Regions from separate parts of the Bacillus sp. GB_SG_008 genome, predicted to be linked through region 1. Evidence: a T-box and tRNA genes for the amino acid it is inferred to sense, from the RefSeq annotation. Region 1 holds a T-box; the other holds one or more tRNA genes.
The links. The T-box of region 1 lies ahead of argS (arginine--tRNA ligase). A T-box ahead of a tRNA ligase gene usually reads a tRNA of that ligase, here a tRNA-Arg.
Positions count from the first base shown of each region.

Region 1 (6,634 bases):
TTGTACGTTCTGAGAAGCAACCTGACAATCTTGTAACTGTATTTGCAGGTCAAGATAAAGAAGCGACAGCGATGATGCGTTCTTACTTTGATGATATCCCGCCATCTTCACCATCTATGGCACTATTAAAAGGTAAAGAAGTAGTTCACTTTATTCACCGTCATGAAATTGAAGGTGCAACAATGGATGAAATTATTAATAACTTAGAACAAGCTTTTGAAAAGCATTGCTAAAAAGGGAGAGATTTTCTCCCTTTTTCTTTGTAATGAGGTGGCAGAATGATTGTAACGACAGCAGGGCGAACAAATAAAGAAATGACCGCATATGCTGAAAAAATAGCAGCAGATTTACAATGTTCTTTTTTTGCGAGAAATGACCGTCCTATTTATGAATTACATGATCAATATAAACAAGATGTACTTGTTACTGGGAAAAATCGTTTAGCGATTTTTCCGCAAGGAACGGAAGAATCGTTCTTTTTTCATCCAAATTCAGCGATGTTTCGCGTGAAGCGATTAATGCGCGGTGAACATGATCCATTTCTGCAAGCTGCGCAGCTAGAAGAAGGGATGGAAGTATTGGATTGCACACTAGGTATGGCATCTGATAGCATCGTTGCAAGTTATGCCGTAGGAGAAGCAGGACAAGTCACTGGGTTAGAAGGCAACCGCTATATGGCATATTTGATTGAGAAAGGTCTTAAGCAATGGAATGCCGGTGTGACAGAAATAAATGAAGCAATGCAACGAATTACAGTGAATCATACGGAGCATTTAGCTTTTTTACAACAATGTGCAGAGAATTGTTATGATGTTGTGTATTTAGACCCAATGTTTGAAGAAACAGTATTAGAATCAGACGGTATACGCGGTTTAAAACATTTTGCGCTGTACAATGATATTACGGATGAAACAATTGAAGAGGCTAAGCGTGTAGCAAGGAAACGTGTTGTTTTAAAAGACCATTTTCGTAGTACGCGTTTTAAAAAACATAACTTTTTTGTATATAAACGAAAAAGCTCTAAATTTCATTTTGGTGTAATTGAAACTTGCTAATTGTCAGATAATATGTATAATGGACTATAATAAATTGTATAGAAAATCTTGGATGAAGAGAGTAATTATTTTCAGAAGCGATAGCGAGCTAGGGATGGTGAAAGCCTAGCGCAGAGAAAATAATGAAGCGCACTTCGGAGATGCTGCTTGAACGGTATAGTAGAGTAAGCCGGGGATCCCCAACCTCGTTATAAACGGGAAAGTGGTTCGTTATGAACAACAAGGGTGGTACCACGGGTGTAAACTCGTCTCTTTTTTTAAAAAAGAGACGAGTTTTTTTATGATTAAAAAAGGAGGAAGAATGATGGAATATAAAATGAAGTTTGCAAAACATGTATTCGATGTATTAGACCCAAGTTTATCATTACAACAAATTACTGATCTAATGGAAACGCCAAAGCAAGATGAATTTGGAGATGCCGCTTTTCCTTGTTTCACATTAGCGAAACAATATAAAAAAGCACCAGCAGTTATTGCACAGGAACTAGCGGATAAATTATCTCACCTATTTTTTACAAAAGTCGAAGCGGTTGGGCCGTATGTCAATGTGTTCTTCGATCGTCAAACTGTAAGTAACGAAGTGTTGTGTAAAATTATAGATAAAAAAGAAGAATACGGACAGTTGTACTTTGGTCAAGAAAAAACAGTTGTGATTGATTATTCTTCTCCTAATATCGCTAAACCATTTTCGATGGGACATTTACGTTCTACTATGATCGGAAATGCACTAAAACATATATGTGAAAAATGTGGTTACGAAGTTGTTGGTATTAACTACGTTGGTGACTGGGGAACGCAGTTTGGGAAACTAATCACTGTTTATAAAAAATGGGGGAATGAAGAGCTTGTAAGAGAAGATCCAATTCGTGAGCTATTTAAGTTATATGTACGTTTTCATGAAGAAGTAATAGAATACCCCGAGTTAGAAGAGGAAGGGCGTGCTTGGTTTAAAAAATTAGAAGATGGTGATGAAGAAGCAGTATATTTATGGAACTGGTTCCGTCACGAATCTTTAAAAGAGTTTTCTCGTATTTACGAACTGCTTGGCGTAGAATTCTCAAATTTCCAAGGCGAGGCTTTCTATAATGATAAAATGGATGATCTTGTTTCGCTTCTAGAAGAACATCACCTATTAGAAGAATCTGACGGGGCACAAGTTGTAAATTTAGAGGCAGAAGGAATGCCGCCATGTTTAATTAAAAAGTCAGATGGTGCCACTCTTTATGCAACGCGTGATTTAACAGCTGCATTATATCGCCAAAATACGTATGAATTTGATAAAGCATTATATGTCGTTGGGGAAGAACAAAGCTTGCATTTTTCACAATTCTTCACTGTATTAAAGAAACTAGGATTTGAGTGGGTAGAAGGTATGGCTCACGTTCCGTTCGGACTTATTTTAAAAGATGGTAAGAAAATGTCTACTCGTAAAGGAAGAGTTGTTTTATTAGAAGAAGTGCTAGAAGAAGCAATTATGCTAGCGAAACAAAATATTGAAGAGAAAAATCCGAATTTGAAAAAGAAAGATGAAGTAGCAAGGCAAGTCGGTGTTGGCGCAATTATTTTCCACGATTTGAAAAACGAACGCATGCATAACATTGAATTTTCACTTGAAAATATGTTGAAATTTGAAGGAGAAACAGGACCATACGTACAATACACACATGCCCGTACTTGTTCGCTATTGAAAAAAAGCGATATAGATATTGAGAAACAAGAATTACAGTTAACAGATGATATAAGCTGGACAGTGATAAAACTGTTAAATCGCTTTCCGCAAGTAATTGAAACAGCTTTTGGAAAATACGAGCCATCTCATATTGCAAAGTATTTACTAGACGTGGCGCAGGCGTTTAATAAATATTATGGTAACGTTCGTATTTTAGAAGAAAATGCAGAGAAAGAAAGTAGAGTTGCGCTCGTATATGCGGTGGAAATTGTATTAAAAGAAGGTTTACGTTTGCTTGGGATGGAAGCGCCTGAGGAGATGTAGAGGATGTGAAAGAGAAGGGAATTGAGTGTTTATCAATTTCTTTCTCTTTTTTATTTATAACATTTCAGCTAATTAGTAAACCTAGATTACTTTTATAAAATAAAAGAGGCTGTACTCAAAACGAGTTTTCAATCATTTTGAGACAACCACTATCTTAATAAATCTATTTTTTTAGTATATTTTTAAGCTCCATCAAATTTGAAATTTCATAAGTAGGTTTCAATCCTAATGTATTTACAATTTTATTAGGATTAAACCAGCACGTATCTATACCAAAATTGATCCCGCCTTGTATATCAGAAGTTAAGCTATCTCCTACCATCAATACCTTGCTCTTGTCAGTATGCTGTATATTGTTTAAAGCGTGCTCAAATATTTTAGGGTCTGGTTTTGATACCTCAACATCCTCAGAGACTACGATATCTTCAAAGTATTTTGCTATAATAGATTTTCTTATTCTATTATCTTGAACATCTTTAAGACCATTAGTAATTATAGAAAGTCTATAATTTTTATACAGACTTTCTACAAGGTCTATACTCTCATCGTATAAAAAAGATGCATAAGATAAATGTTTCATATATAATTGTGCAAATTCAACTTCATCAAATTCAGCATTTAATTTATTTGATAACCGTTTAAATCTTTCAACATTTAATTTTTTCTGAGTAATAAGTCCATCCTCAAGCTCTTTCCATATAGCGGTATTTATATCCTTGTATACTTTCAAATGATGATTTTCATCATATTCTATATTAAATGCAAGCATAGTATTTTTAAGAGAATCTTTTTCGGATTTATTAAAATCAAATAAAGTCTCATCTGCATCAAATATTATAATCTCGTACTTCATACTAATCCTCCAAATATAGTTAGTTTTTCTAGTTATCACATACAAACTTTTTTATAAAAAAGTCTTGTCAACGTACTTATATGATGTCCTATAGCATTTTGTTACAAAATGTTATAACAAGTAAAATATCATTCTAGTTTTATATAAAATACTTATTATGCTATACAACACTTTATAAATTACAGTATTTATAAAGTGTTGTATATGACATATGTCATACTAAACAAGGGTTATGAGAAAACTTGAGCACGGGAAAATTACCTGTATTTAGTTTTTTTATACTTTTTATAATTTTAAATTTTCAAATAAAATATTATTAGAATTAAAGTTTCTAAACTCTAAAGAGGTGTACGATAAAATGAATACTGGGGTTAATTTATCAGTACAGGAAATCTTAAAGCATAGACATTTTCAAGATGCAAAAGTGATAGCAGGGAAAGCCGGCCTTTGTCGAACAGTAAAGTGGCTACATATTATGGAAATACCTCGAATTGGAAATCTGTGAGCGAGTAAATCATATGTATCCCCTCCGCGATTATATTGATGCTGGTATCATTGCTGCAGCTGCTTCTGATAGCCCGGTTATCATGCCAAATCCACTTCTTGGTATTCATGTCGCTGTTAACCGCTTGAGTTCATCCGGACAAGAGGTCGGAGCCAATCAGCGTGTTAGCATTTTGGAAGCAATTAAACTCTTTACTTGGAATGGTGCGTACGCAAGTTTTGAGGAAGCGGTGAAAGGCAGCATCGAAGTAGGAAAACTTGCAGACTTGGTTGTTTTGGATAAACCGATTCTAAACGTTCCTCACGAACAGATTAAGGATATACAGGTTGAACTGACAATGTTGGACGGTGAAATTGTATTTCAGCATTCAACTTCCTTAATTGGATAGTGCATAACTTTATCTCGCTATTTTGGAGCAGTAGGGTCCACATCTCAAGGTTTAGAGTATAGATGGGGGATAACTGTTGGCATGCGCCTGACTGGGCAGGATTTCCATCAGTGGAGGATGAAGAAACTCCCTACTGATGGAAGTTTCACTTTATCATGAAAGAATGAGTATCACCTTTAACAGGTGGTACTTTTTTTAAACATTATACAATTACTTATTAAAGAACCCTAAAGCATATTTTATCCCTTTTTCAATATCAGTTGTTTCGTATCCTACTAATTCCTCAAAGGTAATTTGTATTTTTACATTTTCTGGTTCGTAATAGCTGTCTAAATCAATATTCAAAAAAATTTATATGCATCAGCATTTACATTCGTTTCAATAATGTTGAAAGTTCGAATTGGATGTATGAACATAATCATTATTATGTTTGCATGAGCAACTTTCCTTTTCTTCCATATATTATTACATAGGGTGGAAGGGGGATATAGATATTGAATTGGGACAAATTAGGGTTCGTAATATGCAAACCAGACGCAGTATACTTAAATTTAGAACGAGAAATTCTGTCGTTTCTTGAGCGAAGAGGATTTCAAATTCTTGCCTGCAAATATGTGACGATTACACCGAATTTATGCCGGCGTTTATATTGGGATGAAAATAAGGAGTATTCTGAATGGTGGTGGGAATTAGAATCTGAATTCTTGAATTTAGGAGAAAGTTTATGTGTGTTGGTTCAAGGTACACCACAACCACCGTACAAATCGGTTTCCGAGCTGATTGAAAAAAAGTGGAAGGGAAACTTCAAGCCTGAAAAAGCAAAGAAAGGAACGATACGATGTACGTTTGGAGCAATGAATGGGATATTTAATCTATTTCACTCTGCAGATTGTACAAACGCAGTGAAACGGGAAGCATCATTGTTTTTTACAGCTGAAGAGATAGAACAATTAGCATGTGAAAATGCTTCATTCGTACTTAAGCAAAAAGAAGCGAGCAATCTTGATGTTATAGATATATACTTTCGTATCAAACGGCAATGTATACGAGTTTCATCCATGCATATGAAAGTAAAGAAAAGATATATAAGTTTTCTTGATAAGAAACAACGTCAGGCCATGAGTGTAAGCAAGTCAATGAAGCAGCTTTGGTTGTATAATACCTTGCAGGAGGAATATCGGATGTTTTACATGTACATTGGCAAAGACAAATTACTAGAGTGTATAACTAACAACAAAAATTTTAAAAGAATAAACTACAATATACTATTTCAAGCATTCGATAAGGCCGGTTTAAAACTTGCAAAATGGGAAACCTGTTTGTTTAAAACGACAATGTTAAGTTTTACATAAAAACCTTCAGTACACTGAAGGTTTTTATGTCGGTGCGATCATTCATGAAAAAAATCCTAAAGCGTATTTTACTCCTTCATGAATATCAGTTGTTTCGTATCCTGCTAATTCTTCAAAGGTAATTTTCATTTTTACTTTTTCTAATTCGTAACCACTGTCTAAATCAATATCCAATAGAACTTCATATCCATCAGCAGTAGCATTCGTTTCAATAATGTTGAAAGTTTGAATCGACGTACCTGTTTCATACTCGATTGATTCTGAAAAATCTGACATAGAAAACACCACCTCTTCTTTTTCAATCCTAATATTTTAGATATAATTGACTTAATAGCTTCCCATACGATAAAACATCTGTGGGTCTTTCAATAGCTTAACCATGCCAGCTTCTGATATTCATTAAGCATTCTGATATATGTTTAGAATAAAAAAGTGTAGTAAAGGTAAACATTAAAGGCATAAATAGAATTCAGATAGTTTTTTCTAAA
Region 1 is NZ_JBPZSK010000004.1:289,073-295,706, reverse strand. Features, by position in the region: gene ACTDJC_RS12960 (BrxA/BrxB family bacilliredoxin) at 1-233, shown strand, start outside; gene ACTDJC_RS12955 (class I SAM-dependent methyltransferase) at 279-1,055, shown strand; T-box leader at 1,096-1,311, shown strand; gene argS (arginine--tRNA ligase) at 1,360-3,048, shown strand; gene ACTDJC_RS12945 (YjjG family noncanonical pyrimidine nucleotidase) at 3,212-3,901, opposite strand; gene ACTDJC_RS12940 (hypothetical protein) at 4,260-4,406, shown strand; partial or broken gene ACTDJC_RS12935 (amidohydrolase family protein) at 4,405-4,794, shown strand; gene ACTDJC_RS12930 (nucleoside-diphosphate kinase) at 5,289-6,146, shown strand; gene ACTDJC_RS12925 (hypothetical protein) at 6,189-6,422, opposite strand.

Region 2 (24,605 bases), on a different contig from region 1:
AACATTTTTCAACGCGATCCCAACGTTTGTCACGGTCCATGGAGTAGTAACGACCGGAGATTGTCGCGAACTGTCCTACTCCTGTTTCTTTTATCACTTCATTTGTTGCATCGATATAACCTTTTGCTGTTTGCGGACCAACATCGCGGCCATCTAAGAACGCATGGATATATACTTTCTCCACGCCTTCTTTTGCAGCTAAGCGAAGAAGAGCAAACATATGGTCAATGTGACTATGCACACCGCCATCAGAAAGTAAGCCGAATAAATGAAGGGCTGTACCTTTTTCCTTCACGTGTTTCATTGCATTTTGAATCGTTTCGTTCTGATCGAACTCACCTTCACGAATTGCAACGTTTACACGCGTTAAGCTTTGGTATACAACGCGGCCGGCACCAATATTTAAGTGTCCTACCTCAGAGTTACCCATTTGACCTTTTGGAAGGCCTACCGCCTCACCGCACGCTGTTAGTGTTGTGTGAGGGAACTTGTTCCAGTAGCCGTCGAAATTAGGTTTCTTAGCTTGTGCTACAGCATTCCCGTAAGTTTCTTCACGTAGTCCAAAACCATCAAGAATGATTAAAGCTGTTGGCTTTCTCATTTTACCGCCTCCAAAAGACCTAAGAAGGACGCAGGCTCTAAGCTTGCACCGCCAACTAAAGCACCATCGATATCAGATTGTGCCATATATTCTTTAATGTTTTCAGGTTTTACGCTGCCGCCGTATTGAATACGAACTGCTTCTGCAGCTGCCGGAGAAACAGCTTCAGCAACAACTTTACGGATGTGCGCACATACTTCGTTTGCATCTTGTGCAGAAGAAGATTTACCTGTACCGATTGCCCAAATTGGCTCATATGCGATAACAGTTGCTTTCACTTGCTCTTCTGTTAAACCTGCAAGTGCCTTAGTCACTTGACCTGCTACAAGATCAAATGTTTTTCCGCTTTCGCGTTCTTCTAACGTTTCACCACAGCAAACGATTGGTGTTAAACCGTGCTCAAATGCTGCTAACGTCTTTTTGTTTACTGTTTCGTCTGTTTCAGCAAACATTTCACGACGCTCAGAGTGGCCAAGTACTACGTAGCTCACCTTTAAGTCGCTAAGTGCTACTGGGCTAATTTCGCCAGTGAATGCACCATTTTTTTCGAAGTGCATGTTTTGTGCACCTACTTGTAAGTCAGTTCCTTCTGAAGCTGCTACAAGACGCTCTAAGAAAAGAGCTGGCGAGCAAACAACCGCATCAACAGCTGTAGCTGCTGGGATTTGACCTTTTACTTCCTCTACGAAGCTAACTGCTTCAGATAGAGTTTTATTCATTTTCCAGTTACCTGCGATAATTGGTTTACGCATGCTTTGCACCGTCCTTTTTCTTGGCTGCTAATTATTTGTCGTTAAGACAAACTACACCAGGAAGTTCTTTACCTTCCATAAATTCTAATGACGCACCGCCGCCAGTAGAAATGTGGCTCATTTTATCAGCCATACCGAATTTTTCAACAGCTGCTGCAGAGTCACCACCGCCGATAACAGAGTATGTACCTTCTGCATCTGCTAATGCTTGTCCTACTGCTTTTGTACCTTCTGCAAATGGAGCCATTTCGAACACGCCCATTGGCCCGTTCCATACAACAAGCTTAGAGTTTTTAATTACATCTGCATAAATTGCACTTGTTTTTGGTCCAATATCCAATCCTTCCCAATCAGCAGGGATAGAATCGATATCTACCACTTGTCGGTTTGCAGTTTCAGAGAAGTCATCTGCAATGACGCAATCAACTGGCATGTAGAAGTTTACGCCTTTTTCTTTTGCAAGCTGCATAAACTCTTTTGCTAGTTCAATTTTGTCATCTTCACATAGAGACTGTCCGATTTCATGACCTGATGCTTTTACAAATGTATAAGCTAGTCCACCGCCAATGATTAAGTTATCAACTTTATCAAGTAGATGACGAATTACACCGATTTTATCTTTTACTTTCGCACCACCGATGATTGCTGTAAATGGACGCTCTGGATTAGAAAGTGCTTTCCCTAGTACTTCTAATTCTTTTTCCATTAAGAAACCTGATACTGCTGGTAAGTAATCTGCAATACCTGCAGTAGAAGCGTGAGCACGGTGAGCTGCACCGAATGCATCATTTACGAAGATATCAGCAAGAGCTGCAAATTCTTTCGCAAGTTCTGCATCGTTCTTTTCTTCGCCCGCATAGAAACGCACGTTTTCAAGAACTAATACGTCGCCTTCGTTCATTGCTGCAACCATTTCTTGTACAGCAGGTCCGAATGCTTCGTCCGCTTTTTTCACGTCTTTACCAAGAAGTTCACCTAAACGTGCTGCTACTGGAGTTAGACGCATTTCTTCTACTACTTGTCCTTTTGGACGACCTAAATGGCTTGCTAAAATCACTTTCGCACCTTGCTCTACTAAATATTGAATTGTAGGAAGAGCTGCGCGAATACGAGTCTCGTCTGTAATTTTGCCTTCTTTCATAGGTACGTTGAAGTCAACGCGGCAAAATACTCGTTTCCCCTTTAAATCTACGTCACGAATTGATTTTTTGTTCATTGGATTTCCCTCCGACTAGTTAGGATTGACAAAACCCATTCAAAAGCTTATCACATTTGCTTAGAAAACGAAAGAAGGGAGAGGGAACAAACCCTCTCCCTCGTTTTGTCATTAATTACGGATAAACTTATGAATTAAAGACCTTTAGAAGCGATATAGTCTACTAAGTCAACTACACGGTTAGAGTAACCAGTTTCGTTATCGTACCAAGAAAGTACTTTAACCATGTTGCCTTCCATAGTCATTGTAGATAATGCATCAATTGTAGAAGAGTTTGTGCATCCGTTATAGTCGATAGATACTAATGGCTCTTCGCTGTATCCAAGGATACCTTTTAATTCGCCTTCAGCTGCTGCTTTGAATGCTGCGTTTACTTCTTCAACTGTTACTTCTTTCTCAAGCTCAACAACTAAGTCTACAAGAGATACGTTAGCAGTTGGAACACGAACTGCACCACCGTTTAATTTACCTTTAAGTTCTGGTAATACTAATGCTACTGCTTTAGCTGCACCAGTTGTAGTTGGGATCATGCTCATTGCTGCTGCACGTGCACGACGTAAATCTTTATGTGGTAAGTCTAAGATTTGTTGGTCGTTAGTGTAAGAGTGAATTGTTGTCATCATACCGCGTTTTACGCCAAATTTTTCGTTTAATACTTTAGCAAATGGAGCTAAGCAGTTTGTAGTACAAGAAGCGTTAGAGATTACGTTATGATTAGCTGCATCGTATTGTTCGTGGTTAACACCCATAACAATTGTGATATCTTCGTCAGAAGCTGGTGCAGAGATGATAACTTTTTTAACTGATCCACCTAAGTGTTTTTCAGCATCTGCTTTTTTAGTGAAACGTCCAGTAGATTCTACTACTACTTCTACGCCGTAGTCGCTCCATGGTAATTGAGCTGGGTCACGCTCAGCGATAACTTTGATTTCTTTACCGTTAACAACGATGCTGTCGCCGTTAGAAGATACTTCTGCATTTACTGCTCCATGAACAGAATCATATTTTAAAAGATGTGCTAATGTTTTAGCATCTGTTAAGTCATTGATTGCTACTACTTCCACGTTAGGGTTGTTAAGAGCTGCGCGGAATACCACACGTCCGATACGTCCAAATCCATTAATACCAATTTTAGTCATTTGAATTTCCTCCTTGGGGGATGTATATTAAGGGTTATTTACCCTTTACTAACTCTTTTGCTGCACCTTCATCTGTGATGAGTAATGAAGTGTGCCCTTGCTTAATTACTGCTTGAATTGCTTTCGCTTTTGATGAACCTCCAGCAACTGCAACGACATGAGATACATGTTGTAAATCTTCGAGCTGCATGCCGACCGTTTGTACTTTATGGACAACTTCACCTTGTTCATTAAAGTAATACCCAAACGCTTCACCGACTGCCTGCATTTCTTTAATTTTCATCCAATCTGCTTCTAAAGTACTTCGTCTACGCGCCATCGTTAAGGCATCACCAATTCCGTGAATGACAATATTGGAAGATCGAATCAACTCAAGAATTTCTTTCACAGAAGGTTCCGTCACAATGGACGCATATGCTTCGCTACTCACATGATCGGGAACATACAATAAGCGATAGTTGCTCATCGTATTTTGTGCCATTTTCGCACAGATTGTGTTCGCTTCTAGCTCAACACTCTCTCCTATTCCACCGCGTGCTGGGACAAATAATGTATGTAGATCCCTGCAATCCAATTGCATCATATCAGCTACGGCAGCTATTGTTGTTCCTCCAGTCACAGCAACGATATTATTCGCTGTCAGACGATCTTTTATACAAGCAACACAAGCGCGGCCCATCTCGAGCTTGACCCAAGGTGATTCATCACTATCACCAGGGACAACGAAAACTTCATCCAAGTCTAATGTTTCCTTAAGCTGTTTTTCCAAAACCTTTAAACCAGAAATTTCTTTCATAAAGTCTTCCAAAGCAAGAACAACAGCTGTTCCTTCTTCTGTTAATGTCATTCCAGAAGAGGCGACGTGAACCAAGTTTTCTTCTTTCAAAACTTGCACTTCACTTCGTAATACTCGTTCTGTCATACCAAGACTTGCAGATAAGTTTCTTCTACCAATAGGTTGTGTTAACCGAATGTACTGAAGAATTTGCATTCTTGTTTGCATAACAGGTAGCAGATCAGGTAATAATTTTTTCGTATACTGAATCCATGAGCGCATCATATTTTATCTCCTCACCACATTGGTTCATTCCCTATGTGGTCATTATATGTCCCGTAGTGACAAATTGTGTCCCACATAGAGTAAAAAAATAATCCCTGCTACGGTTATTATTGTAACAGGAGATCCAAAGTTATTCAACTCTTATTGCGCGAATTATGCTGTTTATTATGACATCTTTGTGAATGATTCCATATTCTACCTCTTTCCCCTCAATTTCAACGACAGGAATCATAAGATGATACTTCTCTAACAGCTGCTCATCCTCATAAATATTTATTTCCTTTAGATCAAATACATATTCAGTTTTCAGCTCTTGCAGAAGTTGTTTCGCCTTCTGACAAAGACCACATTCTTCCTTTGTATATAGAATAACCTCCATGTTCATCACCTATACAATCGTTTTTCGCAGTGAAGACGCCGGAATGTTTAACTGCTCTCGATATTTCGCTACCGTTCTGCGCGAAACAACAATTTCATGTTCTTCCTCTAACATTTTTGAAATCTTTTGATCTGAGAGTGGTTTTTTCTTATCTTCTTTCCCTACAAACTCTTGAATAAGCTGCTTCACCCTCTTTGTTGAAATTGCTTCATCCTCTGTTGTTGCTACTGCATTACTAAAGAATGATTTCATCTCAAATAAACCATATGGTGTTTGCACATATTTATTACGCGTTGCACGGCTGATTGTTGACTCATGGACACTTAATATCTCAGCCACCTCTTTTAATGCAAGCGGTTTTAAATATTGAGGGCCATTCATAAAGAAGTCGCGCTGCTTTTCAATAATTACTTCCATTACTTTCAGAAGCGTTTGTTTTCTTTGTTTTAAACTGCGCATAATCCATTGTACATGCTGATATTTTTCAGACACATAAGAAGCAACGTCTCTTTCACTATTATGAAGGAGCTCACTATATTCTGAATGAATTTCAATCTTCGGCATATTACGTTCATTCATTTGGAGCACCAAACGATTATCCTCTTTTTTCACCGCCATATCAGGAACGATGTACATCGGTTTTTCCGAAGAAAATGCCAAACCTGGTTTCGGCTGCAGTGATGTAATAACATGAACAGCTTCTTGCAATTCTTCCGTACTACATTTCAGCACATTTACTAACTTGCGCCAATCTTTTTTTACAAAATATGCAAAATGTTCGTCCACAATCATTTCTGCTAATGCGCTCTTTTTTTGTAAGCGCTTTAATTGAATTGATAAACACTCTTGAATATTTCTTGCAGCTACCCCTGCTGGCTCTAATGATTGGACGAGCTCCATACCGCTATTAATTTCTTCTACACATACTGATAATAATGCTGCTAATTCCTCGTTTGTTTCTTGTAAGTACCCGTTCTCATCCACATTTAAAATAATGAATGAGGCAATTTTTCTTTGTTCTTCATCTATTTTATAATACTGCAATTGATTGACTAAATGTTGTTGAATCGTTGTTGAATCGACACTATAAATTTCCATTTGATTCTCTGTTTGTTTACTTGTTGTTTTACTCTTTTTCTTTTCCCTGTCAAATCCCCCCAACTCAATAAGGGGATTCTCTAGCGATTGCTCATACAAAAACTCCGTTAATTCCTGCACATTGTATTGGAGCATTGTAATCGCTTGTCTTAACTCTTGCGTCATTGCCAAACGTAAACTTTGTTCTTGTAAAAGACTTGCTTTCACCCTAATCTCCCCCTCACTTCTATTGTACAATAAGTTTCTCAAAAGGAGAATCCTTACAAAATACCAACATCCATATATTATTACTTCATATGTATTAATTAAGTTTATATATTACAACCAAAAAATGAGTAATACCGAAAGAAAATGCCAAAATCTTAAAAATAATCACAAATTTTATACCACATACTAATAGTAACTCCTATTTGAAGAAATAACAATTAAAAAGAGTAGTTTAAGTATAATGAAGTTTCGTTATACTTAAACTACTCTTTTTCTCCTGTATATTCTGGTAAGAACTTTATAAACAAACTAATAAAAACCCTAACTTCAAAATATAAGTCAGGGTTTTTTTACGCGCCCAGAGGGATTCGAACCCCCGACAGACGTGGTACCGGAAACCACCGCTCTATCCAACTGAGCTATGGGCGCATGAAATATATAATAGCATCAAGGACTTCCCTTATGCTTACAATCGCAAGAGACACTTTCACGCCGCCTTGCGTAATGTTTATTATACGATATCTTCGTTTTGGAAGCAATTACTTATTACGTCGCAGTTTACAGAACGACTCTTATCTTTCACTACAGCTAGATATCGAAATGAAAAAGCCATCTTTATATTACATGTAACTTCACTTCTTCTATACTTTCGTCCCTTCAACTTTATCCGTTCATACAATAAAAGAAACGCCCGCGTCGATTGACGACACAGGCGTATAACTTAAATTATCAGTAGCAAATTCATAAATACCCGAAATGAAAATGAATTATTTATGCAAATGATATGGAACCGTTGTAATCACGATATCTTTATGACGAATAAACCACATTCTTAAAAGGAGTGCACTCTGGTTATGTAATACATGATGCCACCATTTGTGTGGAATAAACTGAGGAATAATAATATGGATATGTCCCCCATTTTCTTGTTTCGCCTCTATTGTTTTAATAAGACGATTCAGCGGTTCAAGAATAGAGCGATATTTACTTCGAAGAACTACCAGCCTACAAGGATTTCCCCACTCTTTCCACTTCTTCTCCATTTTATCTATAGATTGGTCATCGAAACCAACGTATACAGCAACCGGATCAACATCTAAGCTTTTCGCAAAGGAAATCGTATTGTTCACAACACGATGAACGCCCGACACTAAAACAAGGGTGACTACCTGACTTGCTTCTGGACGTATGCTTTGCGTATCAATGCGCAGTTCTTTTGCAATATCTTCATAATGCTTGTGAATAGCCATTGAAATAAAAATGATAATAGGCAATACAACTAATACAACCCAAGCGCCGCCTGTAAACTTTGTAACAGCGAAAATAACAGCAACTATTGATGTGATAACAGCACCAACTGTATTAATCGTAAGCTTAATTCTCCAATGTGGTCCTTTAACTCGTTTCCAGCGGCGCATCAAACCAATTTGCGCTACTGTAAACGAAAGGAAAACACCGATCGCATACAATGGAATTAAAGCATTCGTATGCGCGTGAAACGAGATAATCAAAATACACGCCAATGATGCTAACACAATAATTCCGTTTGAATACCCTAAACGGTCTCCGCGATTTGTCAAACTTCGAGGCAAAAATCCATCTGCGGCTACAATCGCAGCAAGCTGAGAAAATCCTGTAAATGTAGAATTTGCCGCTAAAATCAAAACAATAAACGTAAACCATATAATGAGTTGATATATAATTCCGTGCCCAAAATACATGCCAGTCAACTGAGACAGCATCGTGTTGTGCGGATCTGGCGTAATTCCCTTCACATACAGATGATACGAAAATCCTAACAGTGTCACAGCTGTGATCGAGCCCAAAGCAATATAAGTTCTAATTGCATTTTTTTGCTGTGGTTCTCTAAAAATAGGAACTGCATTCGAAATTGTCTCAATTCCTGTAAGCGCCGAACAAGCTGAGCTGAACGCTTTCAAAATCAATAAAGTTGTTAATCCTTCTGGAACCGTTCCAAAGGATGGTGTAGTTGATTGTGTAAAGCCGTGACGAAATTCATCAAAAAAGCCGGTAAAAATTAAAATTAACATACAAACCATAAAACCGAATGTCGGCCAAGCAAAAACGCGCGCTGATTCTGCTACTCCTCGCAAATTCACAAGTACTAAGAGAATAACACACAAAATGGCCAAAATCGTTTCATAAGGAGCAACTACAGGATAAGCAGATGAAATCGCTTCTATAGCTGCAGATACAGATACAGCCACAGTCAACACGTAATCAACGAGCAACGAACTAGAAGCAACAAGAGAAACCCATCGCGGCTTGAAGTTATCTTTTGCGATGGCATATGCTCCCCCGCCGTTTGGATATGCCAAAATTCCCATAATATACGATACAATCAAAATTGCCAAAAGAACGATAGTAGAAATGGTAATAGGCAAGATCATCCATTTGGCATCAGGACCAAGTCCTACAAGCTCTGTCATTCCTGATTCAGGTCCATACGCAACGGATGAATACAAATCCGCTGAGAGAATAGGAAGTGCAATCAACCAAAACAATTTGTTATGTTGTGCATGAAGCTCCGATGTTCGCATAGGGCGACCAATTAAAAATCGCTTCACACTACCGAAGTTACTTGCAGAAAACCAAATTGCGGCCAATGCTAGTATGATTAATACTGCTTCCAACCATCTAACTAAAGTGTGATGATCCATAGCTTTTTCTCCTTTTAATTGCTATTTTTTATTCTCTTATTTTAATTGATACATAATATTTTGAACAACAAAATCTAAACTATGTAGCTTTCGAAAATATCCACAATAGAAAATCTGCAATCAACGTTTAGAAATTTATTATATATAATACGAAAAACCCGCTAGCTTCATGCTAACGGGCTACATAATATTAACTTTCTTGTATTTTTTAAAATTCGATATACGACACATCTAATAAAGTGAAACTTTCATCAGTGGGTTCTTACTATCCGCGAATAGTGGGATAAATAAAATTAAAAATGCTTCACTTTCAAGGAACCCTAAAATTGGTAATTATATTTCAGTGCTCATTCACAAACTCTAATGATTGAAATCAAACTCAATCAGAGGAGGAATTACATTATGACTGTAATTACAAAACTTAAACAAACTGTTTCAGGATTAAAAAGTGCGCAAGCAAGCTTAGAAGGATTCGCTCTTGATACTGATAACCAACAAGCGAAGCAATTATTTCAAAGTGCAGCTCAGCAAACGCAATCAATTATTGAGACTTTATCTCCACGTGTTCAAGAAGTTGAACAAGAAGAACCTCAATATACACAGCAATAACGATATAAGGAAAACTGGCCATTCACAAGCCAGCGTACTGCAAAAAACAGAATGATACTTATTAATGTACGCCTACATAGGCTAATTCATTATTATATGTATACTTTCTGATTAGCTGAAAAAAGGGTGATGTAATATCATCCTTTTTTCAAATCAAATTACATAAAGCAATAGAAATGGAATGATACCATGCGAAAATTCGGAACAATCTCCTTGTTATTCCTTCTCTTATCCAGTTTCCTATGCGGATGTCACAGTCCATTAGATAAAAAAGATACACAAGAAAAGCAAGAATCAGCACAAGAAATAAATAAAACAGATGCGAAACTAACAAAGATAAACATAGAATCCATTAATCAATCGATAGCGGATGAAGCGAAAAATAAGATTCTTGACATGGAAGAAATAGTTGATGTAAAAGCTGTTAATTTAAATAACGAGCTTTATGTAGCTGCAAAACCAGAGCACCATGAACGCTTTCAACTAGACAAATTAAAAAAGGAAATGAAACAGACATTAAAAAAGATGTATCCTAATTTAAAAATTTATGTAAGTGTAGATAAAAAAATTTTTATGTTGCTCGATAATTTAGAAACAAAGATTAAAAATAAAGAAGTAGATAAGGAAGAAGTAAAAAAACAGCTAAAAATAGTGAAAAAAGAAATGCATTCTGATACGTAAGGATACTTTTCAAAACAGAAAAGGAAGGATTCATATGTCAAAGAGAAACAAAGATTTAACACCAGTGCAGCAAGAGTATAAACAATTTGAAAAGCAGCGTGAACCGAAGCGGCCTGTTCTGAAAAATTGTATAAGAGCTTTTTTTGTCGGCGGTTTTATTTGCTTAATCGGTCAACTTATCTCCACGTTTTATATTACTTATTTCGATTTCACTGAAAGATCAGCCGGGAATCCGACTGTAGCTACAATGATTTTTATCTCCATGCTCCTAACAGGCTTTGGTGTGTACGATCGATTAGCTCAGTTTGGCGGGGCTGGTACAGCTGTTCCTGTTACCGGCTTCGGAAATTCAGTCATCGCAGCTTGTATTGAACATCGTACAGAAGGCTTTGTTCTTGGAGTAGGCGGGAATATGTTTAAGCTAGCAGGATCCGTTATTTTATTTGGTGTATTTTCCGCTTTTATCATCGCACTTATTAGAACCATTTTCGTTCAATGGGGAGGTTTTTAAATGTTACAAGGTCACCGAACATGGGTATTTGAAAATAAGCCTGTGATTATATCAACTGGTGTCATTGGCGGACCATTTGAGGCAAATGGAAACATCCCTGAAGATTTCGATACATTGCACGATAATTTATGGTTAGGACAAGACTCCTATGAAAAAGCACATCGAATTTTATTTGAAGAAGCTTGCAGCAGGGCAACAGAAAAAGCAAAACTGCGTAAAGAGGATATTCAATTTATTCTAGCAGGAGATCTTATCAATCAAATCACTCCCTCAAGTTTTGCCTCCCGAACACTCGGCGCTCCTTATCTTGGATTATTTGGAGCTTGTTCTACTTCAATGGAAGGCCTTGCTTTAGGGGCAAGTATTGTAAATGGAAAAGGGGCGAAATACTTATTAACAGGAGCATCTAGCCATAATACCGCTGTTGAAAAGCAATTCCGATATCCAACTGAATATGGAGGACAAAAGCCCCCTACCGCTCAGTGGACAGTAACTGGAGCAGGGGCTGCTTTATTAAGCGATCAAGGAGACGGACCTTGTGTTACATCAGCAACAATTGGAAGAGTTATTGATATGGGTTTATCAGATCCATTTAATATGGGAGGTGCCATGGCGCCCGCTGCTGTCGATACGATAGAAGCACATTTAAGGGAACGACAAATTGATGCCTCCTACTATGACTTAATTGTAACAGGTGATCTCGGTCATATAGGACGCGAAATTGCCTTTGATTTACTGCGTAAGCAAGGAACATCTATAACAAGCGAACAGTTTCAAGATTGCGGATTACTCATTTATAGGGAAGATCAACCGATTTTAGCAGGAGCAAGCGGTCCAGGCTGTTCAGCAACTGTCGTGTACGGGCATTTATTAAATCGAATGAAAAAAGGGGAATTCAGCAAAATGCTCGTAGTCGCTACCGGTGCTTTACTTTCCCCATTAACTTTCCAGCAGCAAGAAACAATTCCTTGTATCGCCCATGCAGTATCCATTGAAGTTGGAGGTGTACAATAAATGATCTATTTTTGGGCTTTCGTAATTGGCGGCGCCATTTGTGTGATTGGTCAAATTATGTTTGATGTCTTTAAACTTACCCCCGCTCATACAATGTCAACGCTTGTTGTCATTGGTGCCATATTAGATGGATTAAATTTGTATGAACCATTAATTGATTTTGCTGGAGCCGGTGCAACAGTTCCTATTACAAGCTTCGGTAACGCCCTTGTTCACGGTGCGATGGCAGAAGCGGCTGAGCATGGCATCATTGGAGTTATAACAGGAATGTTTGCAGTAACAAGCGCTGGTGTATCTGCCGCGATTATCTTCGGTTTTATCGGAGCTTTATTATTTAAACCAAAAGGATAAGAGGTGTTCTCATGACCGTTGTTGCTAGTGTAAAAACATGCCTTGCCAGCTTAAAAGGCGCACAGGCAAGTTTAAGTACACTTTCACAAAACGCTGCTGACGAAGAAGCGAAACGCGTTTTTCACGAATGTATGATAGAAATGGATAGTGTCATCGCTGATTTACAAAGGCGAGTTTCAGCATTAGAACGAGAAGAACCACAATATAAAGGATTTTAAGAAGACTGGAGGGACTTTATATGCCTAACATTCACATACCAGAATGGCCGCTTGTCATTATACGTTCTTTATGTGTCTTAATTGTTTTATTCGCCATTACGAAATGGCTTGGCAAAAGACAAATCTCTCAACTTTCCTTTTTTGAATACATAGCCGGTATGACGATTGGTGATATCGCTGCAGAAGTATCGACAGGATTGGAACAAAACTTCGTCCACGGTATTTCTAGTATGCTGGTTTTTGCTATCATACCTTTTTTCGCAGGACTGATTTCCTTAAAAAATAAGACAGTACGAGATTTTGTTGAAGGTAAATCCACTATTTTTATAAAAGATGGCAAAGTACTCGAAGATAATTTAAAAAAGGAAAAATATACGAGCGACGAACTACTAGAGCTTCTTCGAAAAAAAGATGTATTCAACATGAACGATGTTGAATACGCTGTTCTCGAACCAAGCGGGGAATTAAACGTTTTATTAAAGAAAGACAGACAACCACTAACCGCAAAAGATATTGCATTAAAAGTACCAAATGAAAAAGAAACACACACAGTCATTATGGATGGAAACATACTAGACGAACCGCTTTCAGCTAGCGGCCATAACCGCGCTTGGCTTCGCGCTGAACTCGAAAAAATTGGGGTTGCACTAGATAATGTTTTCATCGGACAAGTCGATTCTTACGGACAACTAACTGTCGACATATACAACGATAAAATCCAAATGCCTTCTCCTCAAGACAAGCCATTATTACTCGCTTCCTTAAAGAAGTGTCATGCTGATCTCGAACTATTTTCTTTAGAAACGAAATCAAATGCTGCTAGCAGCATGTATGCAAATAATGCCAAGAAGATAGAGGAAATTTTAAATAAAGTGACTTATCTACTTAAAGAGTAAAAGAGAAAAGAACGCTTATATATGTAACGGCGTTCTTTTTTGTATGGCAGCCTTTCTCCATATTTGATATGTTTAAATTCATACAATTCGGTTATGATGAGGAAGGTAAAGAAGAAGGGAATTCCTTATTTATAGCGAATTAACATGATACACCTACATATTTTTTAAACTGAAGTGGTTTCGTTTGACCTTTATTGACCATAATTGTATTATAAAACTAACAAATGTGTTAAAGGAGGAAGTTACACATGAATTTAATTCCTACAGTTATTGAACAAACAAATCGCGGGGAACGTGCTTACGACATTTACTCTCGTTTATTAAAAGACCGCATCATTATGCTTGGCAGCGCAATTGATGACAACGTAGCAAACTCTATCGTGTCTCAGCTTTTATTCTTAGAATCACAAGACCCAGAAAAAGATATTCATATATATATCAACAGTCCTGGCGGCTCTATTACAGCAGGTATGGCAATTTACGATACAATGCAATTCATTAAACCAAAAGTATCTACAATTTGCATCGGTATGGCTGCATCTATGGGCGCTTTCCTACTTGCTGCTGGTGAAAAAGGAAAACGTTTCGCTCTTCCAAACAGTGAAGTTATGATTCACCAACCACTTGGCGGTGCACAAGGACAAGCGACAGAAATCGAAATCGCTGCAAAACGCATCCTATTCTTACGTGATAAATTAAACAAAATTCTTTCTGAGCGTACAGGTCAAGATTTAGAAGTAATCGAGCGCGACACAGAGCGCGACAACTTCATGACAGCAGATAAAGCACTAGAATATGGCTTAATCGATAAAATCTTTACAAATCGCTAAGAAAAGCGGACTACAAAAAAAGCTATCGCACATTCGCGATAGCTCTTTTTATCCCGCTATTCGCGGGCAGTAAGACCCCCACTGATGGAAGTTTCACTTTATTGTTCTTTTTGCACATAAGCAACAAGTGCTTCTAATGCTGCTGTTTCATCTGATCCTTCTGCAGTAATTGTAACTTTACATCCAGATCCAATTGCTAAGCTCATAATCCCCATAATACTCTTAGCATTGACTGTTTTTCCGTCTTTCTCCATAAAAATATCGGCTTGAAAACGATTTGCTTCTTGTACAAACAACGCTGCCGGACGTGCTTGCAATCCAGTTTTCAACAACACCTCTACCTGTTTTTGAACCACAGCTCCATTCCCCTTTACCTTTTATTTTTTTACAACCGCTTCTCCAGCACGCAATTTATCAGCAATATCATCGATTTTACGTAAACGATGGTTGATACCCGATTTACTAATGTTCCCCCCGGATACCATTTCCCCCAATTCTTTCAATGTAACATCTTGATAATTGATACGCAGTTCTGCGATTTCACGTAATTTATCTGGTAAAAAATCCAGACCAACTGTTTCATCAATATAACGAATATTTTCGATTTGCCTTAAGGCTGCACCAATCGTCTTATTTAAGTTTGCTGTTTCACAGTTCACAAGACGATTTACAGAATTACGCATATCGCGCACAATGCGAATATCTTCAAACCTTAAAAGAGCATTATGAGCACCAATAATATTTAAGAACTCGGTAATCTTTTCCGCTTCCTTTAAATACGTAATATACCCTTTTCGTCTTTCTAACGTTTTACTATTTAATGCAAACTCGTTCATAAGTTCACATATCGCATCATTATGTTCTTTGTATAACGAGAAAATTTCTAGATGATATGATGATGTTTCCGGATTATTAACGGAACCACCAGCTAAAAACGCACCGCGTAAGTATGAACGTTTACAACACTTTTTCTCAATTAATTCTTGTGAAATATCACGAATAAACGAAAAGTCCTCTCGTACAATGTGCAAATCCGATAAAATTTCACGTGCTTTTTCAACTAAACGAACGATATACACATTATTTTTCTTTAAGCGCATTTTCTTACGCACAAGCAACTCAACTGTAACGTTATATCCTTTTTTCAATAATGTATAAATCCTTCGAGCAATCGCTGCATTTTCCGTTTGAATATCAATGATTACACGGCGATTTGAAAAGGAGAGTGAACCGTTCATCCGAAGTAATGCTGATAGCTCTGCCCTCTCACAGCACCCCTTCATTTCAAGCTTTGTCAGCTCTTTCTTTGTTTCTGATGCAAATGACAACCATTTCACCTCCTGACAAAATGTAAAAATTATTTTCATGCCCTAAATGAATTTGTAGCGTTACCTCAAAGAAGTAACGCCTTCCATCATGCAAGCCTATTCATTATTTCTACAAGCTTACAATTTATATTAACGAATGTAAAATCGAAGCTAATTTTACTGTGTCATGACGCACAACTTGATCATCATATTTTACTAAACGATCTTTAATCAACTTAATATTATGCGATGTAAAATGCTCTTCATCAATTGTAACTGGCTTCGACATTTCTTCTGCATAACGCCCTAATAATTCAATTGGAATTGGTTCATCGTTCACTATTGCTGTATCAATAAACGCTTCTCCAAGATGATCGTGCAATGCTTTCACATGATCAAACGCTGTATATCCCCTTGTTTCACCAACTTGAGTCATTACATTACACACATACACTTTCTTCGCTTTTGCACGAAGGACTGCATCGCCGATTTTTTTTACCATTAAATTCGGCAAAATACTTGTATACAGACTACCTGGTCCAAATACAAGTAAATCAGCTTTTCGAATTTCCATTAGTGTTTCATGAAGCGGTTCGACTTCCCCCGGTGTTAAAAATACACGGTTAATCTTTTTGCCGTAATACGGAATTTTAGATTCCCCGCTTACAATTTGCCCGTCTTCCAATTCCGCATGCAAAACAACACTTTGATTCGCAGCTGGAAGTACACGCCCTCTTACATTTAACACTTTACTTGTTTCCGTAATGGCATGAAAGAAATCGCCCGTAATAGCTGTCATTCCAGCTAACAATAAATTACCAAGCGCATGTCCTGTTAATCCTTCTCCTGATGTAAAACGATGTTGGAATAACGCCTCCACAAGAGGCTCCACATCAGACAACGCAACAAGCACGTTGCGAATGTCTCCAGGAGGCGGGATTTCTAACTCATCACGAAGTCTCCCAGAACTTCCCCCATCATCAGCAACCGTTACAATCGCTGTAATATCGACAGGATACTTTTTTAACCCGCGCAATAAAACGGATAAACCAGTTCCGCCTCCCATAATAACGATTTTCGGTTTTCTCTCTTTTTCCATCGCTTAATGTCCCTTTCTCTTCTCCACATCACGATGAGACACATGAGTTGGACACTCTTGCTTCAAATGTTTCGTCAAATATTCTGCAAGCGTAACGGATCGATGTTGTCCCCCTGTACATCCAATTGCAATAACAAGTTGACTTTTTCCTTCTCGCTTATAATGTGGAAGCATAAAGGAAATAAGGTCTGTTAACTTCTCTAGAAATTTATGCGTTTCATTAAATTTCAGTACATAGGATGATACTTCCTCATCAAGACCTGTTAACGGCTTCATGTGTGGAATATAATATGGATTCGGTAAAAAACGAACATCAAATACTAAATCAGCATCAATTGGAATACCATATTTAAATCCAAATGACATCACGTTCACACGAAATGCTTGCTCACTCTCAGTTGAGAATAATTGAATAATCTTTTCTCTTAACTCTTTCGGTTTTAAGTCTGACGTATCAAGGACAATATTCGCGCGCGCCTTCATATCTGTTAACAGCGTACGCTCTGCTTCTATTCCTTTTAACGGAAGACCTGTTAGAGCAAGTGGATGTGAACGCCTTGTTTCCTTATATCGAGTTACAAGTGTACTATCTTTTGCATCTAAAAATAAAATATGAGGAATAATCCATGTACGCTCTGTTAAATCATCAAGCGCTCCCCATAGGTGATCAAAGAACTCTCGGCCACGCAAATCGATACCGAGCGCTACTTTATTCATTTTCCCTTTCGAATCTGCCATTAATTCAACAAACTTCGGCAACAACATGGGCGGTAAATTATCCACACAAAAATATCCTAAATCCTCAAAGCTTTGCAGAGCAACCGTTTTTCCTGCTCCGGACATTCCTGTAATAATGACCATTTTAATATCATTATGTGCGTCCATCATTATCCCCCCCTTATGGTTTAACTCGGATCCAATCGATACGAAAGTAATTCAAAATTTGGTGTATATACAAATGTACCGTAAATAATACCATTTCCTTTAATTAAATAATCAATAATATGATAATCTCCTGGCGCCATTGGCAGCTCATCAATCTTATCAACTGTATGCCAGCCTATTATCCCTTCTTCGCTTTGCAATTTATTTTCTCCTGCAAAATCTGTAGCTAAGAAGGAAAACATCATCCATTCAGAAACAACCTTATCTCCTTCTTGGATCACAAAAGTAAAGACACCTTTTAATGTTGGATTTTTCAAATAAATACCCGTTTCTTCGCGATATTCACGAACAACCGACTCTCTTACTGTTTCGCCGCGCTCCATCTTTCCACCTGGAGCAACCCACCAATTTCGACGAGGCTTTTGTAATAGGAGAACTTCATTATCCTTGATTAACACACAGTTTGTCACTCTTTGCAAGCTTCTCACCTCAGCTACTTATAACAGGGAAATTCCCATTATATACTCACTTCATTATACTATCAAATACAGTTTGTCACAATGAAGGAACTTCCGGTCTCCAACAAATAAAAAAGATGATGGGAGACTATTCCCATCACCATTCAGTGAAAAAAATAAAGTGAAACTTCCATCAGGGATTTTTTTCATCCCCCACCTATATTTCTTGTTTTTCTCTGAATCTTGAGGCGGGAATCTTACTGCTCCAAAGTAGCGAAAAAAATTTTCTTATTGGAATACTTCAGCATATTAATTTGATCGGCAGGTGGCAGGCCCCAGGGAGAGGCCTTGTACAATTATTGATCATCCACAATAATATATGCTGTTCTTATTGGTCCATGTACACCTACGACAAGATTCATTTCAATATCAGCACTGTTTGATGGGCCAGAGATGAAGTTCAAACAGGATGGGATTTTTTCACCCTTCATATTTTGATTATGAATCATCTTTGTAGCTTGTGTTAATCTTGGCACAATCGTACTTTTCGGGACAATTGCGATATATGATTCAGGAAGAAGACTAACGGGCCTCCCTTTTATACCCTCATTAAATAAAACGACAGTTCCTGATTCAGCAAGAGTGATATCACTAAACGTAATTCCAACATCAGCTGTTTTTGCAAATTCAATACTCTCTTCTTTATGATCTAAGTCCCATTTATGGAAATGTATTTCCCCTTCATTTGTAAAAAATCCACTCAGATCATATTCATCAAATCGTTCATCATAAGAATAAATAACAGATCCGATATTCCATTCTTTCATAAAAGTTTGTAACGTTTCAACAAGATGAGCCTTTGTTGTTCGCTGCACCTCTGTATGAATGGTTTCACATTGTTCAACTAACTTCGATATAAGTTCGTCTTGTGTTAATCCGTCAAAAACGCTCCATTGTGGAGAAACAGACCAACTTGGTTTTTTTACTGTTTCCGGGCGTTTTCTGCCCAGTTTCTCTGATAATTGGGATAAAAATGTATCGCGATTTTGAATAGCCATTATTTCTCCTCCCTTGACCGTTTTTCGAACCAATCTCTAAACGGTTGTTTTTTCGGAGCCGGAAAATCTCTCGCTTCTGTCCAAGCTTTTAACGGCCCTACCCCGCGTTCAATTTTGTCTCCTTTTATAAAAGGCTTTAATGCGTACGGAGCTGTCCTCGCTGCAAGAGAGAACGACCTCGAGCTATTCGCCACTTTTTCAAAGCCTTTCATAGCCATATCCCAAGCTAAAGGAGACTTTTTCGCTTCTTCCACAATCTGTCGGCGATGTCGAATTAACAATTCGTGTAAAGGTATTTTTACCGGACATGCTTCCGTACAAGCACCGCAAAGGCTAGATGCATAAGGTAGATCTTTATATTCATCATACCCTCCTAAAAGCGGTGTCAATACAGCACCAATCGGGCCTGGATAAATTGAGCCGTATGCATGACCTCCGATATGACGATATACTGGACATACATTAATACATGCAGCGCAACGAATACATTGAAGGACACTTTGGAATTCTGTTCCTAAAATATTGGAACGCCCATTATCAACAATCACTAAATGAAATTCCTCAGGTCCATCCGTCCCCCCAGGTTCCGTTAGGCCTGTAATATAACTTGTTAATTTTTGCCCTACAGAACTTCGGCACAGGAGTGTTACTAACACATCCATCTCCTCCCATGTTGGGACAATCCGTTCCATCCCCATAACGGTAATTAACGTTTTCGGAATGGTCGTAACTAACCTCGCATTCCCTTCATTTGCTACAATAGAAACCGACCCGGACTCAGCAACAGCAAAATTACACCCAGTAACACCTACATCCGCTGTTAAAAAGTCATTGCGCAAATAGTTCCGTACAAACCTCGCCATTTTTTCAGGATCAGCTGTTCCGGTATACCCTATTTTTTCTTTAAACAACTCGCAAATACTTTCTTTATCTTTATGAAGACAAGGAACAACAATATGTGATGGCGGATCATGGTCATTAATTTGTAAAATAAATTCTGCAAGGTCCGTTTCTAGTACTTCCCCGCCCACTTCTTCAATTGCTTCATTTAGACTGATTTCTTCCGTTACCATAGATTTTGATTTCACAATTTTTTTCGCATTTTTCTTTTTTATAATCCCTTTTACATATTCCCTTGCCTCTTCAGCAGTCTCTGCGAAATAAACAAAGCCCCCGTTTTTCTCAACATTTTCACTGAGTTGATATAAATAATAATCAAGGTTTTCTAATGTATGCTTTCGAATCTCTTCTCCTAAAGAGCGCCATTCTTCCCAATTCCCAAGACTCTCAGTTGCTTTTAGTTTCTTACCTCTAAGGCCATCTTGCGCTTTCGCAACAGCCCTTCTCATGAATTGATCACCAACGGCCGTTTCAGTACGTTTATGAAAGGGATCATTTCCAATTTTCATTCCCATTTTTATATCCCCTTTCTATCTTCATTTAATACTTGCGCAATATGCTTTACCTCAATTGGATAACCATTACGTGTTAATCGGCCTTTTATATTCATTAAACAGCTGCAATCCATCCCGATTAACACTTCCGCACCTGTTTCCATAATATGTTTCACTTTTTCATCAACCATTTGCTCTGAGATTTCTGCCATCTTCACTGAGAATGTACCGCCGAATCCACAGCAATCATAATTGTGTGATAACGGAACGACTTCTAACCCTTTTACATGTTTTAATAACTTTTGAGGAGGCTCCTTAATACCCATCAACCGGCTCATATGACAAGATGTATGAACGGTTGCTTTTTTATGAAGTTCCGCACCTAAATCTTCTTTACCTAACACTTCTACAAGAAATTGTGTAAATTCATATGTTTTATTCGCCAGTTCAGTAGCTTTTTGCCGCCATTCTGTTTCACTTTCAGAAAATAAGCTTGAAAACTCGTGAACCATCATGACACAAGACCCGGATGGTGCCACAACATATTCTGAACCAGCAAATGCTTCAATCATATGTTTTGCAGCCGTTTTCGTTTCTTTTTGATAACCGCTATTATAAGCAGGTTGACCACAGCAGGTTTGATCTTTTGGAAAGTCGACTTCACAACCTAAATCTTCAAGAATTTCAACAACATCTTTTCCTACTTCTGGATAAAAAACATCTCCAAGACAAGTAATAAATACGGATACTTTCATATTGACACCTCCAAATAAGGTAAAGTAGCGGGATAAAGTGAAACTTCCATTCGAAGGTGCTTTTCCTTCAAATGGTTAGTTGAACCAATCGGGTTCTTACAAGCAGTTCTCCTCCTTGAATTTCCACCTTCGCTTACTGCGGATACAGTAGAAAAGCAAAGATAATCACTGTATGTTCAAGTAACTTTGTCAACCAATCTACCTTTTTGTATTTTTAGTAAAAAACGTAAAAAATATGAATAAAAATGGTAAGTAAAGGAGAAAAACTTTTGAGGCATCCTTAGAGAAAGTTATACAGAACTTGTCGACTTCTGAGGATCATCTAGTGACAAATCGAGTACTGTTATATTTATTAGGAAGAGAAAATGAACCTTCTGTCATGAAGGTACTAAAGCAATACTATGAACATGCATTACATTTTTCAAAACAATGGATTGAAAGTGGCCAACAACTTGCTGTGATTAAAAGCTCCATCGATAGTAGTAGAACAGCAGAACTGTGGATTTTACTGATGCTTGGTTACCAAGTACATCATGCTATTCCTGGAAAAAAACCTTCTTTTAAACTGAAGAACTAAAATTACTCATGAGTAATTTATTAAAAGCTTAATCAGGAGGAGGAGAATAGTTATGGTAGCATTTTACGTGCTCATTATTTCATTCTTTTTATTTCTAGGTATGGGGCAAATGGGTTTGTCTTATTTTGATAGTTGGCACACATCACTTCAAGCAGCTATTGCTGCTATGTTACTTATTGCTGCTTCCGCCAGGTGGGGAAAGAGAAAAACTGACTTAATCCGCATGGTACCATCGATTTTCCCCAGACCTGATTTAATCGTCTTGATTACTGGTTTGTTAGAAATTGCTGCAGCGATAGGTATATTAATTCCATCTATGTCTAGATTGACTTCCATTTGCTTAGCGATCTTACTCATCGCTATGTTTCCAGCAAATATCAAGGCATCAAAAGAGAGGTTAACTATCGCTGGAAAACATCCTCCCTCACTATGGCTACGAACTAGTATACAAGTCACCTTTATTGTACTAGTACTGCTCGCAGGCTAACAAATCCACTTAACTATGGGGTCTTACTGTATAAACAAAAAAATAAGTGATTGAGGGCTGTCCCTCAATCACTTATTTCTTACTAAAATAGGATACAATCGCAAATCCTAAAATAAACATAATAATAGAGCTTACAATCGATATACCGCCTGTTGGAATACCAGGAAACACCACTGCAATTGACCCAATAACAAGTCCGATAATTGCCGCAAATGTTGCACTTTTATAATGCGTTAATAAATAGCTAATTCCTTTACTACTCACAACAAACCCTACCATAACGCCCGCACCAATTACTGCAATTAGTGGTAGATTCAATGTTGTTAAAGCTTCAATCGCCGTTGGATACACACCAATGATTAATAAAATAAACGATCCACTAATCCCTGGAAGCAGCATAGCCATACTAGCCATCCAGCCCGCAAGGAACAGCCCAATCGTATTTGAAATTGTTAACGTCATAATTGGGTCTGCCGCTTTATCTGGTTTAAAAAATACTGTTACGGCTACAAGAGCTGCAGCAACAAACAATATAATAATATGTCCTGCTTTAAATGTTTCCTTCGCATTTGCTTCCTTCATTAACATTGGTAAAATACTCAAGATTAAGCCAAGGAAGAAAAATTGCGTTGGCTCATAATGATTTTCCAGTAAATACTTAATTACATGACTTAACGTCAAAAACGCTGCCGCTATACCAGCACCAAGCGGAATCAAAAACGCTAAATGTTTTTTCCACTCACGACTAAAGAATCCGCTGATGGCTGCAAGTAGTTGCTCATAAATCCCCAGTACAACAGCGATTGTGCCGCCACTCACACCAGGAATTAAATCACTAACTCCCATACAAAAACCACGATATACATTACGCCATTCCATCTTGTGTACATTCCTCATTTCTTTTGCATATTTTTCCCAAATTAAAGTATAACAACAAAAGAAAAAGAGTAGTAACAAAACCCAAAAGCATATATGACATCTCGATAACAATTAAAGTGCCGAAATCCTATATCACAAAGAAGAGAAGCTACCCTAATAAAGATAGCTTCCCTTCTTTGTTGATTATTTTCCTACTTTTAATTCTTCTACTAGTTCTTCCACATAATGCTGTGCACTTTGCGCTGCAATACTTCCATCACCAGTTGCTGTTACAATTTGACGAAGCATCTTTTCGCGAACATCACCAGCTGCGAAAATACCAGGAACCTTTGTTTCCATACGTTCATTTGTTTCAATATAACCATTTTCATTTGTGATACCTAACTCTGCAAATGGTTTAGAAAGTGGTAGCATACCGATATAGATAAATGCGCCATCTGTTTTAAACTCTTGCTCTTCACCGCTATTTACATCCACAAGTGTTACGCTGCCTACTTTTCCGTTTGCTTCGTTAATTTCTTTTACAGTATGATTCCAAATGAAATTAATTTTTTCATTTTGGAAAGCACGGTCCTGTAAAATCTTTTGTGCACGTAATTGGTCACGACGGTGAACAATCGTTACCTTCGTTGCAAAGCGTGTTAAATACACACCTTCTTCAACAGCTGAGTCGCCGCCGCCAATAACAACAAGCTCTTTACCTTTAAAGAATGCACCGTCACATACCGCACAGTATGATACGCCGCGGCCGCCAAGTTCTTTCTCTCCTGGCACGCCAATTTTCTTATATTCCGCACCGCTCGCTACAATAATTGCACGTGCTTTATATTCTTTCTTTCCAGCTACAATTGTTTTATATTCTTTCCCATCAATAACTTGTTTCACATCACCATATGCGTATTCTGCACCGAATTTCTTCGCATGTTCAAACATTTTGTTTGATAAGTCTGGCCCTAAAATATGGTCATATCCTGGGTAGTTTTCTACTTCTTCTGTATTTGCCATTTGTCCGCCTGGGATACCGCGTTCAAGCATCAGTGTGCTTAAATTCGCACGAGATGTATACACAGCTGCTGTCATCCCCGCTGGACCAGCTCCGATAATAATTACGTCATAAATTTTTTCTTCTGCCATATTGCTCATCTCCTGTTCTTATCGCTCTTTTGATACCCTCATTATACTGCTGGCAACTGGTTTTTCCCAGCGATTTGCTTGCATTTATCCCGCTATTCGCGGGCAGTAAGACCTCCACTGATGAAAGTCTCACTTTATCCCGCATTAACAGACAGTAGGACCCCCACCTCAAGATTCAGAGAAAAACGAAGAAGATAGGTGGGGGATAACTGTCCGTAAAAGCCCGATTGGTTCAACTAACCATTCGAAGGAAAAGCACCTTCGAATGGAAGTTTCACTTTATGCATGCAAACGTCTCACTGCTTGCACATATTTTCGTACAGTTGCTA
Region 2 is NZ_JBPZSK010000002.1:340,879-365,483, reverse strand. Features, by position in the region: gene gpmI (2,3-bisphosphoglycerate-independent phosphoglycerate mutase) at 1-601, opposite strand, end outside; gene tpiA (triose-phosphate isomerase) at 598-1,353, opposite strand; gene ACTDJC_RS06785 (phosphoglycerate kinase) at 1,385-2,569, opposite strand; gene gap (type I glyceraldehyde-3-phosphate dehydrogenase) at 2,704-3,708, opposite strand; gene ACTDJC_RS06775 (sugar-binding transcriptional regulator) at 3,743-4,765, opposite strand; gene ACTDJC_RS06770 (glutaredoxin family protein) at 4,899-5,147, opposite strand; gene rpoN (RNA polymerase factor sigma-54) at 5,157-6,452, opposite strand; tRNA gene ACTDJC_RS06760 (tRNA-Arg) at 6,806-6,881, opposite strand; gene ACTDJC_RS06755 (APC family permease) at 7,220-9,133, opposite strand; gene ACTDJC_RS06750 (DUF1657 domain-containing protein) at 9,536-9,742, shown strand; gene ACTDJC_RS06745 (YhcN/YlaJ family sporulation lipoprotein) at 9,932-10,423, shown strand; gene spoVAC (stage V sporulation protein AC) at 10,458-10,934, shown strand; gene spoVAD (stage V sporulation protein AD) at 10,935-11,948, shown strand; gene spoVAE (stage V sporulation protein AE) at 11,949-12,299, shown strand; gene ACTDJC_RS06725 (DUF1657 domain-containing protein) at 12,311-12,517, shown strand; gene ACTDJC_RS06720 (DUF421 domain-containing protein) at 12,538-13,413, shown strand; gene clpP (ATP-dependent Clp endopeptidase proteolytic subunit ClpP) at 13,662-14,243, shown strand; gene ACTDJC_RS06710 (HPr family phosphocarrier protein) at 14,342-14,599, opposite strand; gene whiA (DNA-binding protein WhiA) at 14,621-15,571, opposite strand; gene ACTDJC_RS06700 (gluconeogenesis factor YvcK family protein) at 15,696-16,649, opposite strand; gene rapZ (RNase adapter RapZ) at 16,653-17,534, opposite strand; gene ACTDJC_RS06690 (NUDIX hydrolase) at 17,555-18,013, opposite strand; gene ACTDJC_RS06685 (LutC/YkgG family protein) at 18,349-19,050, opposite strand; gene ACTDJC_RS06680 (LutB/LldF family L-lactate oxidation iron-sulfur protein) at 19,050-20,465, opposite strand; gene ACTDJC_RS06675 ((Fe-S)-binding protein) at 20,468-21,199, opposite strand; gene ACTDJC_RS06670 (hypothetical protein) at 21,525-21,776, shown strand; gene ACTDJC_RS06665 (DoxX family protein) at 21,829-22,263, shown strand; gene ACTDJC_RS06660 (DUF368 domain-containing protein) at 22,336-23,142, opposite strand; gene trxB (thioredoxin-disulfide reductase) at 23,326-24,276, opposite strand; gene ACTDJC_RS06650 (tetratricopeptide repeat protein) at 24,556-24,605, opposite strand, start outside.
Region 2: it encodes a tRNA-Arg, which carries the amino acid that the T-box ahead of argS (arginine--tRNA ligase) is inferred to sense. The anticodon was not compared.